DNA from 3 places in the Alishewanella maricola genome. Region 2 is predicted to be linked to each of the others. Evidence: predicted binding sites of a transcription regulator. Region 2 holds the regulator's gene; each other region holds the start of a gene.
What was found. Region 2 encodes sigma-54, which starts transcription at its own class of promoters, with help from an activator protein. Its sites were predicted from a motif close to GTTGGCACGNNNNTNGNNT; they were not measured.

Region 1 (4,823 bases), on a different contig from region 2:
GGCAAAATTGCTCCTATCTTCTTTAACACCATGGAAGACTCTGGCGCATTACCTATCGAAGTCGATGTTAGCAAGTTAGAAATGGGCGATGTGATCGACATTCTGCCATTCGAAGGCAAAGTGGTTCGCCATGGTACTGACGAAGTATTAGCCGAGTTCAGCTTAGCAACTGACGTTTTAATTGACGAAGTTCGTGCCGGTGGCCGTATTCCATTAATTATCGGTCGTGGTTTAACTGACCGTGCTCGTGAGTTTTTAAAATTAGGTCATTCAGACAAGTTCCGTCGTCCCTTACCCAAAATAGATTCTGGCAAAGGCTTCACCTTAGCGCAGAAAATGGTAGGTAAAGCGTGCGGCGTGAAAGGCGTGCGTCCTGGTACTTACTGTGAACCGAAAATGACCACCGTAGGTTCGCAAGACACGACTGGCCCCATGACGCGTGATGAATTAAAAGACTTAGCGTGTTTAGGCTTCACTGCCGATTTAACTATGCAGTCTTTCTGTCACACGGCTGCGTATCCGAAGCCCGTTGATGTTGACACTCACCACACGTTGCCAGATTTCATTATGAATCGTGGCGGTGTGGCACTGCGCCCAGGTGACGGTATTATCCACAGCTGGTTAAACCGTATGTTACTGCCGGATACAGTGGGTACGGGTGGTGATTCGCATACACGTTTCCCAATTGGTATTTCGTTCCCAGCGGGTTCAGGCTTAGTCGCTTTCGCTGCGGCAACGGGTGTTATGCCGCTTGATATGCCTGAATCGGTATTGGTCCGCTTTAAAGGCGAAATGCAGCCAGGCATTACCTTACGTGACTTAGTACATGCCATTCCTTACGTAGCGATCCAAAAAGGTCTGTTAACGGTAGATAAGAAAGGTAAGAAGAACATCTTCTCTGGCCGCATTTTAGAGATTGAAGGCTTACCAACCTTAACGGTTGAGCAAGCTTTTGAATTATCAGATGCGTCTGCTGAGCGTTCTGCTGCCGGTTGTACTATCAAGTTGTCAGAAGAATCGATTGCCGAATATCTTGAATCAAACATCGTGATGTTGAAGTGGATGATTTCTGAAGGCTATGGTGATGTTCGTACTATCGAGCGCCGTATTCAAGCAATGCAAGCTTGGTTGAAAGATCCACAGTTAATGTCTGCTGATGCTGATGCAGAATATACTGAAGTAATTGAAATTGACCTAGCTGACATTAAAGAGCCGGTACTATGTGCACCAAATGACCCAGATGATGCGCGTTTATTGTCTGAAGTAGCAGGCGACAAGATTGATGAAGTATTTATCGGTTCTTGTATGACCAACATTGGTCACTTCCGTGCTGCGGGTAAATTACTGGACAAATATAAAGGCCAGTTGCCCACGCGGTTATGGATCGCTCCGCCGACTAAGATGGACCAAGCACAGTTAACGGAAGAAGGTTACTACAGTATCTTCGGTAAAGTCGGTGCGCGCACTGAAATGCCAGGTTGCTCACTGTGTATGGGTAACCAAGCTCGCGTAGCTGAGAAGTCGACAGTCGTCTCAACGTCTACTCGTAACTTCCCGAACCGTTTAGGTCAGGGTGCGAATGTTTATTTAGCATCAGCCGAGTTAGCGGCGGTCGCTTCTATTATCGGTAAGTTACCGACAGTAGCGGAATACTTAGAGTACGCGAAACAGATCGATGCTACGGCAGCCGACACTTATCGTTACCTGAACTTCCATAAGATGTCGCAATACACTAAAAAAGCAGACAACGTGATTATTCAGCAAGCTGTGTAGTCAGCAAACTGTTTAACAAGGCCTGCTGAATGCAGGCCTTTTTTATACGTAATATTCCTACAAAGCCACGGCTGACATCGCACTGGGTGACAAGGTTGCTGAGCCGTGTCGGTTATCCTGTCGACTTAATCAGTACTGTGCTAACTGCAGCTACTAACTGACTTAGCGCAAAAACCTGCTATTTTTCCAACCAAGCCGCATGAAATCAGGTAAAATCTTCGCCTCAAACAAATACGGTACGCCTAGCTGCTGTGGCTTGTGCCGTGGGCGCTCTAACACTGCGTGTTAACGGAATAGTGCATGGAATACGACTTTACTTATGATCGGGCCACCCGGCAATTTAGCTTAAAACTCAGTGCTGAACACGATGTGTTAGCGCGCTTTTTATTGGACGAATTTGGCCAGCAAGCTTCGGCTTACCAACCGCTGTTAAGCCAATTGCAGGCATTAAAAGCCTATGACACTTTGCGCTTCCAAGGAAAAGAATATCTACTCGAAGTGGAACATGCCGAGGTGACTTTAAGACATAACACCCTATTTTATGAAGCAGGGGACACGCCGCAACAAACCTCAGCCGAGCTTGATGAAGAGGCATTATCGCTGGATGATCATGGCATGCAAACCCAATGTGGTTTGGAAGATTTAGTGAAACTGCTACAGGCCTGGCAGCAGTTTTTAAGCGGCGGTTAAGCGAAGAGAGCTGCACAGTCTACGGGAATGAATGCACCATTATGGTGCTTTTTTTTGCTTTAAATTTGGTGGTGTAGGCTTAAATTATTGTTTTTTATCGATAAATAAAAGTTGGCACAAGGTTTTCTTATATAACGGTGCAATCACAAAAATTAGTCGATAAGGAAAACCATCATGAAGCTTGTTTGTGCCATCATCAAGCCGTTCAAACTGGATGATGTTCGTGAAGCCATCGCGGACATTGGTGTAGAAGGTTTAACGGTGACAGAAGTAAAAGGTTTTGGTCGGCAGAAAGGCCACACCGAATTATATCGTGGAGCTGAGTATCAGGTTGATTTCCTGCCAAAGGTAAAACTGGAAATTGCGACCCAAGATGATCAGGTAGAACGTTTACTTGAAGCCATTCAAAAAGCGGCTCATACCGGTCGGATAGGTGACGGAAAAATTTTCGTTTACAACCTCGAACAAGCCGTCCGTATTCGGACGGGTGAAACCGACGCCGAAGCGATTTAAGGAGTATTAACATGCAAGAACAAATTTATCACTTACAATATGCCATGGATACCTTCTACTTTTTAATGTGCGGTGTCTTAGTTATGTGGATGGCTGCCGGTTTTTCAATGCTGGAAGCAGGTTTGGTGCGCGCCAAAAATACCACTGAGATTTTAACTAAAAACGTGGCCCTTTACTCCATAGCTTGCATTATGTACCTAATATGCGGTTACGCATTTATGTATGGCGGTGACTTTTTCTTAAGTGGTATCGGCGCTGTGGATGTTGATGCTACCTTAACCAGTTTTGCCGAGCGTGAAGATGGTTTTACAGGGGCAGCGGTTTACTCTAGCGCATCTGACTTCTTCTTCCAAGTCGTCTTTGTTGCTACTGCAATGTCTATCGTTTCTGGTGCTGTTGCTGAGCGAATGAAGCTTTGGGCCTTTTTAGCATTCGCGGTGGTGATGACGGGCTTTATTTACCCAGTTCATGGATCTTGGACTTGGGGCGCTGAAGGGATGTTCGGTATTAATCTGGATGATCAGTTTGGTTTTTCTGATTTCGCAGGCTCAGGCATTGTGCACATGGCAGGTGCTGCGGCAGCCTTAGCGGGAGTGTTATTACTAGGTGCTCGGAAAGGGAAGTATAGTAAAGACGGTAAAGTGAATGCAATCCCTGGTGCGAACATGCCTTTAGCAACCTTAGGTACCTTGATACTGTGGATGGGTTGGTTTGGTTTTAACGGTGGTTCAGTATTAAAACTGGGGGATATCAGTAATGCTAATGCTGTTGCCGTGGTCTTTTTAAATACCAATGCGGCTGCCGCTTCCGGCGCTATTGCAGCACTGGCCTTATCGGTGCTCTTATTCCGCAAAGCTGATTTAACGATGGCGTTAAACGGTGCTCTTGCAGGTTTGGTTGCTATCACGGCTGAACCTTCTACACCAACGGCTTTACAGGCAACGTTATTCGGTGCCATAGGTGGTGTGTTAGTGGTCGGCTCGATTATCGCTTTAGACAAAATTAAGATTGATGATCCAGTTGGTGCTATTTCTGTTCATGGCGTAGTAGGTTTCTTCGGTCTGATGATTGTGCCATTTAGTAAAGAAGGTGCAACCTTCGTTGGCCAGTTAATTGGTGCTTTTGCAATCTTTGCTTGGGTATTTATTACAAGCTTGGTGGTTTGGTACCTCCTGAAATTGGTAATGGGTATTCGTGTAAGCGAAGAAGCAGAATATGAAGGTGTGGATGCTTCAGAGTGCGGTATTGAAGCTTACCCTGAGTTTGTTGCCTCGGTAAAGTAAGCAGTTTGGCGGGTGTCGGTGGCACCCTCCAAGAGCCTGTGTTGTTGGCGTCAGTAAACTTAGTTTCTAGCCAGCAACACTAAACGTGACCCACCTCTGTCTATCCTTGTCCTTTGTCCTATTTGACACCCCGTTGCTACTGGCAGCGGGGTTTTTTTATGTGCAATAAACGCGATCAACAAGGTAAATGCGCTTTAATGCAGCAGGGTATTGCTGCATGTTTACTCAGTAGGATTGCAAGGTTGCGTATTTAACAGCATGGACCATCAACGTTTGAAAACAACAATCTGAGGGTGAATAGTCAGTCTGTCATCAGTGCAATAAGTAAGGGAATTGCTGTGGGAAAGCAGATTGAACCTGTTGTGCGATGAGGCCGCTGAAAAGCGCATAAAGGGGTAAGCTAAGCCGAACAATTTCTGCTGAGTGATAGGTTAAGATGGCCATTAGCATAAAAGAAAAAGGCCGCACAAATGCGGCCCAGTTTCAATTTTGCATCCATTGCAGTGATCATTCCTTAATCGACTGAAAAGTGCATCCGTGCTGCATCCTGCAAGCGCATCCATT
Region 2 (4,823 bases):
GTGGCTTAGCCGTCGCGGTAAAAGATGCACATCCTTATTTGCAAAAGCACGCCCATTTAGCCACGTCATTACCTGGCGGCTTTGGTGCAGTGCGCGAATTATGCGATCTGTTACTGATTGCGCAACAGCGATTTTTACAATTTGATGGCAGCAGCTCATGAGAAAGTTTTTTGTGCTCATCGTCATGTTACTCGTGATAGTCGCGGGCTACCTGTGGTTGAATCCCAGCGTTGAGCAAGTGGATCTGCAAGTGGATCGAGAATTTCAACCGGATTACATTGCTGAAAATGTTACCTTGCGCATCTACGACAATGAGGGCTATATTGCCGATCACGTGCAGGCGCTGAAATTAGAGCATTTTGAACAGCTCGGCTTTACGCAGTTTGATCAACCGCGCTATACCCTGTTTAATAAAGCACATCAGCCTGCTTGGGAAATCAGTAGCTTACAAGGTGTCTGGTTTCCTGAAGATAAGATTATTTTGGAAAACCAAGTGGTTTTGCAAAACAAACAAACCCTAGGTTTAGTAGAACGCGTTGAAACGGCCTCATTACAACTGATGTTGCCTGAAAAAAGTATTCATACGCATGAAATCGTTCAGATCACCGGCGCCGGTTTTTTCATTAAAGGGCAAGGTATGCATGTCGATTTAACAAAAGAAACCATGCAATTGCAAAAGCATTTAGAGACGGTATATTTCAATGAAAATTAATAGCTTAATGATTGTTTTGGCCTTTTTTTCTGCCGTTAGTTTGGCCGCCGAACCGGATCATAAACAGCCCATCTCGGTCGATGCAGATAAAACCTTAGCCTCATTAATTGACAGCATTGCCAGTTATGCCGATAACGTTGTCGTACGTCAGGGGTCCATGTTGATCAAAGCAGACAAACTTGAAGTCGACGCCAGTGCTGGTAAAGGTAAAGAGGTGTTTATTACAACAGGCTCACCGGCGACCTATTCACAAACACTGCAAGGTGATCGTCCTGTAACCGCTCAAGCGAATGAGATCCGATTTGACCGTGCCAGCCGAATTTTAACGTTATCGGGTAATGCCGAAGTGATGCAAAGCGGTAGCTTAGTACGCGGTGCCGTGATCCGTTACAACATTGAATTACAACAATTAAGTGCTGAAGGTGAGCAAAATCGTCGCGTTACCACGATTTTCACCCCAGAAAACAAGGACAATCCATGAAGTTAGTGGTCTCGCACCTCGCCAAAAGCTATAAAAGCCGGCAGGTAGTGAAAGATGTCAGCTTAGAGGTCAATGCAGGGCAAATCGTCGGTTTATTGGGCCCTAACGGTGCAGGTAAAACGACAACCTTTTACATGATTGTTGGCTTAGTTCCCTCGGATAAAGGCACCATTACCCTCAACGAGCAAGATATTACTTTTGCTCCGATCCACCAACGTGCCCGCGCCGGCATTGGTTATTTACCGCAAGAAAGCTCGATTTTTCGTAAATTGACTGTGCATGAAAACTTATTGGCCATTTTGCAAACCCGCAAAGATTTAAGCACGCAACGCCGCGCTGAAATTGCCGATGATTTATTAGAAGAATTTCATATCGGCCATATCCGCAACAGTTTAGGGATGGCGTTATCTGGTGGCGAGCGTCGTCGGGTTGAGATCGCGCGAGCATTAGCCGCTGATCCCGCTTTTATTTTATTAGACGAACCGTTCGCTGGCGTTGACCCGATTTCAGTACTTGATATCAAAAAAATCATTCAACACCTCGCCCAACGTGGCATTGGTGTTCTCATTACTGACCATAATGTGCGTGAAACGTTAGATGTTTGTGAAATCGCTTATATTGTCAGTCATGGCGAACTGATTGCAGCCGGTTCTCCGCAAGATGTTCTAGCAAATCAGCAGGTGCGTGATGTATACCTAGGTGAGCAATTCAGGCTATAGTAAAGAAGATAGAACGCAACTGCGCATTCAGGAGAGAATTACAGGTACATGAAGCCCTCTTTGCAACTCCGCCTAGGACAACAGCTTACCATGACGCCACAACTGCAACAGGCGATACGCCTATTACAGTTGTCCACCATTGAGCTACAGCAAGAAATACAGGAAGCGTTAGACGCGAACCCGTTACTCGAAGGCGATGATGATTTCGAACGTCAGCCAGATGAGGTTGATCACAGTCTTGGCAATATCAATCGCGATACCCTTGACGATCCACGCAACAAAAACTCAGAGCAAAAAGACGCAGCCGATCGCGATACCAGCGATGATCTGAATCAACAAAACATCCAAGAAGATTTACCGCTAGATAATAACTGGGATGATTTAGTCAGTGCCGCCCCTGTTAGCAGTGGCAACATGCCTGATGACGATATGGTGTATCAGGGTGAAACCAGCGATACCCTGCAAGATTATTTACGTTGGCAAATGCAACTCACGCCCTTTTCTGAAATCGACCGGGCTATTGCTGAGATCATTATTGAAGCCATCGATGACAATGGTTTTTTAAGTATCAGCTGCGAAGAGATACTCGACTCACTGCAATCTAACGAGGTCGAGGCCGACGAAGTTGAAGCCGTGATTAAACGCATTCAATTATTTGATCCGGTCGGGGTTGGCGCGCGCTCGGTGCAAGAGTGTTTACTGGTGCAGTTACGGCAGTTTGAGCCAACTACCCCCTATTTAAATGATGCAAAACTCATTATTAGCAACTATACCGAATTTTTAGCGAATAGAGACTTTCGTTCTTTGATGCGCGTGACTAAACTCAAAGAAGAAGAGTTAAAGGAAGTCATGCAGTTGATCCACAGTTTAAATCCACGGCCTGGTGCTGATGTGATTAAACAAGAGCAGCAATATGTTATTCCTGATGTCACGGTGACAAAAGTAAAAGGTCGCTGGCAAGTCGAATTAAACGCTGACGCTATGCCCAAAATACGAATCAATCAGCAATATGCGGCGATGAGCAAAACCGCTAAAAATACCGCTGATACGCAATTTATTCGTTCGCACTTGCAAGAAGCTAAATGGTTTTTAAAGAGCTTAGAAAGCCGAAACGATACTTTACTCAAAGTAGCCAATTGCATTGTGCAGCAACAACAAGCCTTTTTTGAGCATGGTGAAGAAGCCATGAAACCGATGGTATTGAATGATGTTGCAGAAATGGTCGGTATGCATGAGTCGACTATCTCACGCGTCACCACTCATAAATATATGCATACACCACGTGGAATTTTTGAACTTAAGTTCTTTTTCTCCAGTCATGTTAGTACAGAGAGTGGTGGTGAATGTTCTTCCACTGCCATTCGTGCTTTTATTAAAAAATTGGTGGCGGCAGAAAATCCGGCAAAACCGCTAAGTGACAGTAAAATGGCGGAGATTTTGTTAGAACAAGGGATAAACGTGGCTAGGCGAACTATCGCTAAATACCGCGAATCGTTGTTTATTCCGCCGTCAAATCAACGAAAGACCCTGCTGTAAGTGTCTTAACTAAAAGGAAGAGTCTATGCAAATCAATTTAACAGGCCGTCACGTCGAAATTACCGAAGCCTTAAAAGATTATGTCGAGAATAAATTTGCTAAGCTAGAGCGTCATTTCGAGAACATTAATAATGTACATGTCATCTTAAACGTGGAAAAATTACAACAGATTGCCGAAGCTAAAATCCATCTCACCGGTGGCGAAGTGTTTGCGGTGTCTGAGAACGAAAACATGTATGCTGCGATTGACCAGTTAATAGACAAACTCGATCGGCAGGTCATTAAACACAAAGAAAAACTGTCACGACACTAAGACATTATTATGAATTTAAACGCAATGTTAGCGGAGAACTGCACGAAAAGTGCAGTTCTATTTAACAGTAAAAAACGTATCCTCGAATATATCGCCGAACTGGCTCACCAGCAGCTTCCCGAACTATCTGAATACACCATTCTTGAAGCCTTAATGACCCGTGAAAAACTCGGTTCAACCGGCATCGGTGGCGGTATCGCCATTCCTCACGGCAAACTTGACTGCGTAACTCAACCGATTTTGGTGTTTGTGGTCAGTAAAGACCCTATCGCGTTTGATGCGATAGATAACCAAGCCGTCGATATTTTTTGCGCTATTTTAATACCCACTGAGCAATGCCAAACGCACCTAAGTACGTTATCCGGTATTGCCAAATTGTTGAGTCAGAAAGACTTAACCAAAAAAATCCGCCATGTCGAGTCAGATGAACAACTGTATCAGCTACTACTCGACTATAGCCAAAAAACAGGTGAGTCATGAAACTACTCGTCGTCAGTGGTCGCTCAGGCTCTGGCAAATCGGTTGCTCTGAGAGTCATGGAAGATCTCGGCTATTACTGCGTCGATAATCTCCCGGTTAATCTATTACCGACCCTAGCTACTGCAGTAATGGGCCAATACGAACGCGTTGCCGTGAGTATTGATGTACGTAACCTACCCAGTGATCCCGATGAGTTATCAGACATTTTGTCATATCTGCCGCGCAAGCTGGAACTGACGATTTTATATTTGGATGCGGATCACACCACGCTAATTAAACGCTTTAGCGAAACGCGTCGCTTACATCCGTTATCCCATCAAGCGATGTCGCTCGATGAAGCCATTTCACGTGAACAACAGTTATTAGATCCTATCTCTAGCCGCGCCGATTTATATATCGATACCACTGAGCTGAATGTGCATCAACTGGCCGAGCAATTACGTGAGCGGATCTTAGGCCAAAAGACCGGCCGTTTAGTGATACTCTTTGAGTCCTTTGGTTTTAAATATGGTATTCCAAAGGATGCCGATTTTGTGTTCGATGCGCGGTTTTTACCCAACCCACATTGGGAGCCGGATCTGA
Region 3 (4,823 bases), on a different contig from region 2:
TGCTGATTAAACACGCCACTTAACGAGGTATGTAAAATCACATGTAACTGTCGCAGTTTCACATCAGCTTTCACCGCCGCTGTTAGGGTATAGCCATCCATATCCGGCATTTCGATATCAGAGATTAGTAAACCCACTTTTTCTGTGATCGAATGTTGGCATTGTTCACTTAATTGTTGTAGGTAGGTCAGCGCTTCGCGGCCATTTTTGACCAAGTGCATTTTTACACCCAAAGGTTCTAGCGCCCGTTTCACCTGATTACGGGCCACAGTAGAATCATCAGCAATTAAAATGACTCGATCGCCTAAATCAGTTGCAATGCTTTTCGACACCGTTTCATCGTGGATCATTGTCGGTGAGGGTGAAATCTCTTCGAGAATTTTTTCAACATCCAAGATCTCAATTAATTCTTTATCCAGCTCGGTAACAGCCGTTAAATAGCTTTGCTTACCACCAGTGCCTTTTGGCGGAGGCATGATGGTTTCCCAGTTGGTATTAACTATGCGCTCAACTGAACTGACTAAAAAGCCCTGCACCGAGCGGTTATACTCAGAAATAATAATGAACGCAGTGGAAAGATCTTGAATTTCTCGCCCGCCGATAGCCAAACTTAAATCAATGACCGATATGGTTTGGCCACGAATGTGCGCAATACCACGCACAAACTTGTTGCGTTTGGGCATGCTGGTTAAACGCGGACATTGCAATACCTCACGCACTTTAAACACGTTAATACCATAACGCTGGCGTCCAGCAAGCTTAAACAGCAGCAACTCTAATCGATTCTGACCCACAAGTTGGGTGCGCTGGTTGACGGAATCTAGAATACTGGACATCTGGGTTTCCTTACTTCAGCCTTTAGGCGTGATATTTGCATGACTAGTTCAACTGTCAGAAAATCGGCGTCAATATATGATTCAGGTATGTTATAGCCCTTTGTTAATTAAGCATAGACAAACCCTATGAAAAAGTATGAAAATTTTCGTCATACCACTGCTTTAATTACGTTACTGTGCTTAAGTTTAACGCTTAGTGCATCGGCTTTTGCCGAGCAAAATACCTTAGCAAGCTATAGTCCCGAGCAATTAACGACCCTGACAGAAAATTGGTTAAACGACACCTTAGCCAGCGAACTGTCAGCAGATACTGAGGTAAGCGTGACCCCTTTGGATACTCGGATTGGTGATAAAGAATGTGCTAATGCCCTGCAATTTAGTTTACCGGCAAGCTACAATCCACGCCAAACCACCGTGCAATTAAGCTGTGACAGTCCTGTCGCTTGGCAGTTGTTTATATCAGCTAAGATCACCGAGTATCTTGATTTAGTGGTGATGCGGCAAAATATTTCTCCAGGAACGGTTATCACGGCCGATATGCTCGAAATTGAGCGCCGGGAGCGACGCTTAGTTCGGGGTAATATTGTGCAGCAACCGGCTGAGATTATTGGTAGTAAAAATAAACGCAGTCTGAGTGTTGGTCAAATTATCAACCTTCAGGATCTTTGTCTTGTATGCCGGGGTGATATTGTTACAATAGAAATTAATAATAGCGGTTTATCTGTTACTGCCACTGGCGTGGTTCAGCAAGACGGTACCCTAGGTGCTATAGTTACCGTGAGAAACCAGCAATCTGGGCGCAGTATTCAAGCAGAGGTTGTTGGGGTTAATCAAGTTCAAGTAAAATTTTAGAAAATAAACCTAAAGTTTTTTTTGTAGCGGCCGTTAACCTAAGCATAAGGACTAAAGTTTAGGTGAAGAGGTTCTATTATGGCGATTAATATTAATAACTTGCAAAATACTCCGCAGGTTAAAACAGATAAAAATGATCAACTGGTGCAGCGCCAACAAACTACTGTGCAGCAAAATGTCGGTAGTCAGGCAATGCAAAAGCAAGATTCGGTGTCTATTACACCGCAAGCTCAGCAATTTTCTAAATTGCAAGAAAAGGCCAGTAACAGTAGCGGTATCGATCAAGAGAAAGTCGATAAGATTAAACAGGCTATTGCTGAAGGCAAATACAAAATTAACGTTGAGCAGTTAGCTAAGCGTATCATGCAATTTGAGGGCGATTTATTCGACCGCTAATGAATACAGCAAAAAGCGCCACCCTCACCTGCCTGAACCAACAACAAGCGCATTTATCTGCGCTTTTGTTGTTGCTAGAACATGAGCTTAAAGCGGTTACCGAACGTGATGTACCGCGTTTAAACAACATCATCGAACAAAAAAATACCTTATTGCTACAAATTGAACAAACCGATAAGGCACTTAGCCAATCTGAAGACCTGGCTGAGCAACGCAAACAATCTTGGTTTGATGAGCGTATTGCTGTTTTGGATGATTTATTGGCGCAGTGCAAACAACAAACTGCCGTTAACCAACAGGTTTTAGAACACAGCCAGTTAACGCTAGGTCGATTAAAGCATGAGATTTTATCGGCGAATGGTAAGACCGGCTTAACCTACACCAACAAAGGCAAACCGGCTGTAGATAGTAAAGGCAGTGGCGTAAAAGCCTGATCCAACCCCTATTTATTAAGCAATTATCCGCGCTTAATAGGCCAAACCATCACCACAAATAACGTACACTGCGAATACTTTGCTTCGGCTCGGTATGCTGCAAGGTTGCATACACCTCGGCAAAATCCAGCGATAGCTCGGTAATATAGGTATCTTCAACCGCATAGGTTTTCACTACCCGCGCACCGCGGATCACACCTTGCACTGACGCTTCTAACACATCGTTTTGCGCGACCATGGCACTTAAGGTGTTTTTGCTGTCAATTCTTTGACCATAAACCCGCTCAGCTAATTCTCGATAAGCTTCTAATTTGGAAGCACGCATCGCCATTAACATACGCTGGCTGTCACTCGCACCCGGTTGTGCTGATATTGGCGCAGCACCCAGCGCCGTGATCACCGGGAAAGCCAGTGGCGTTTCTTGTTGATATTCAATATGTCTATCAGCCAATTGGCCACAAGCTGCTGTTAATGTTGTAAGGATCACAACTACGCTTAAGCTCTTAATCATAATAACCCATCCTGTCACGGCAGCGGGCGCTGCCTAAGCCAACGCTTTTCTGATATCAAAACTTAAGCAAAATTCACGCCAGTCATTACAAATATCCAGTTCGGCACATTATTTGCTTGTACCTTAGTAGTAGATACGTTGTAACGCCGGTGCTTAGCTTACGCTAAACAAACAACCCGATAGGCGTTTACACCTAATCAATAAATTCAGCGATGGCAGACTATGAGAATACGCATTCTATCCACCCTCTTGTTCGGGCTTGCCGCTTTAAGCCAAAGCAGTTCGCTTTTCGCCAACTGGTATGAAGCCACCGGGCAAGCCAGTATCGAACGTGGCGATTTAGATAGCGCGCGTCGAGCAGCCATTGAAGATGCACTGCAACGCGCCACCTTATTTGCAGGGGCAAAGTTAGAAAGCCATCAACAGGTAGTGCAAGGGATCTTGCAACATCACTCGGTTACGCTTAGCACGAGCGCGGAGCTGCGACAAGTACAGCTACTGTCAGAAACGCACAGCCAACAACAGGTGTTTATTACGCTAAAAGCCCATATCTTGCCGATGGCCAAAAGCTGTGCGGCTAATTTTCGAAACCCATTATTGGTCACCCAAGTGCATTTAGATGCGCGGCAAGACGCCATTTATGGCCAGTTGTTTGAACTAGGTGAACACAGTACACGACAGCTGTCGCGCCATTTGCGTGACTTTGGCCCAGGCTTAGCATTACAAGTACGTGACGAACCCATCGCGCAATCTCAATTAACCGCCAATGTTGCCGATCAGTTTTTTGCAGAAGGCCAACAATTTATTTTATTCGCCACCATTCAAGATTTATCACTTGGCGCTAAAACCAGCAAATTTTGGCAAAGCAGCCAACGCGAACGCTTCTTTACTTTAGAAGTGGTGTTGTTTGATACCTATGAGCGACGAGTGCGTTACCAACAAGAATACCGCACCAGCAGTTTTTGGCCAGATCAAGATAACTCAACACCCAGTAGCCACAGTGTGGCATTTTGGCGCATGCCCTATGGCCAAAAGATTGATCAAGTACTCCGTACCGTGGCACAAGATATCCAAGAACAAACCCAATGCCAACCGTTGTTAGCGCAAATTCGCCAAGTAAAACAACAACACATTCAGCTTGGTTTAGGCAGTAGCCATGGTTTAAAAGTGGGTGATCAGGTTAATTTAATTCAAGTTCAGCGCGATCCGCAGCAAGCCGAACTGCGGCGTTTACTTGATAGCCCTGTGCAACTCACCATTACCGATATTACCCCAGAAGGCGCATGGGCCGCCTCGCCGAGCCAACAATTGTTAAATCATATTCAACCGGGTGATATTGTTAGCTTTCAAAGCCGATAGCCTTTATCAAGGCTGCTTACTGAGTGATGAAACAACAGCGTAAGCGGTCGCAAGGTAATATTCACTTCAAGGTCTTATTCTGCTAAACTCTGCGCCCTGTTGCCTCATAGTTAAATGGATATAACGGCCCCCTCCTAAGGGGCAATTGCAGGTTCGATTCCTGCTGGGGCAGCCAAGAGAGTGTTTATCAAGGCTCGCAAATGTTCACGAAACCCGCAAATATCAAGGCCTGCAAACCATTTTATTGTTCACGTTTGTTCATGTTAATACGCGAACATTCGGTTTTTTTGATAACACAGGTGATAACACCTCCGTTCTGTGTTATCAAGCTGTGTTATCAAAGGGGATAAAATCGCAATAAAACAAAGTCTTTGATCGACACCGAAACACGTTCAGCGAAGCCAAAAGATAAGCTTTTTTTCGCTATATGATGGT

Region 1: the regulator sigma-54 is predicted to act here: its motif matches at 2,574-2,592, upstream of glnK (P-II family nitrogen regulator).
Region 3: the regulator sigma-54 is predicted to act here: its motif matches at 3,129-3,147, upstream of JAO78_RS12975 (flagellar assembly protein T N-terminal domain-containing protein).

What each region holds. Positions count from the first base shown of each region.
Region 1 is NZ_JAEINI020000011.1:100,326-105,148, forward strand. It holds gene acnB (bifunctional aconitate hydratase 2/2-methylisocitrate dehydratase) at 1-1,773, shown strand, start outside; gene JAO78_RS13960 (YacL family protein) at 2,074-2,463, shown strand; gene glnK (P-II family nitrogen regulator) at 2,638-2,976, shown strand; gene JAO78_RS13970 (ammonium transporter) at 2,988-4,259, shown strand.
Region 2 is NZ_JAEINI020000001.1:60,618-65,440, reverse strand. It holds gene kdsC (3-deoxy-manno-octulosonate-8-phosphatase KdsC) at 1-161, shown strand, start outside; gene lptC (LPS export ABC transporter periplasmic protein LptC) at 158-712, shown strand; gene lptA (lipopolysaccharide transport periplasmic protein LptA) at 702-1,193, shown strand; gene lptB (LPS export ABC transporter ATP-binding protein) at 1,190-1,912, shown strand; gene JAO78_RS00310 (RNA polymerase factor sigma-54) at 1,961-3,448, shown strand; gene hpf (ribosome hibernation promoting factor) at 3,474-3,761, shown strand; gene ptsN (PTS IIA-like nitrogen regulatory protein PtsN) at 3,768-4,241, shown strand; gene rapZ (RNase adapter RapZ) at 4,238-4,823, shown strand, end outside.
Region 3 is NZ_JAEINI020000010.1:1,752-6,574, reverse strand. It holds gene JAO78_RS13000 (chemotaxis protein) at 1-836, opposite strand, end outside; gene flgA (flagellar basal body P-ring formation chaperone FlgA) at 963-1,688, shown strand; gene flgM (flagellar biosynthesis anti-sigma factor FlgM) at 1,767-2,084, shown strand; gene flgN (flagellar export chaperone FlgN) at 2,084-2,518, shown strand; gene JAO78_RS12980 (LPP20 family lipoprotein) at 2,568-3,029, opposite strand; gene JAO78_RS12975 (flagellar assembly protein T N-terminal domain-containing protein) at 3,252-4,388, shown strand; tRNA gene JAO78_RS12970 (tRNA-Arg) at 4,489-4,563, shown strand.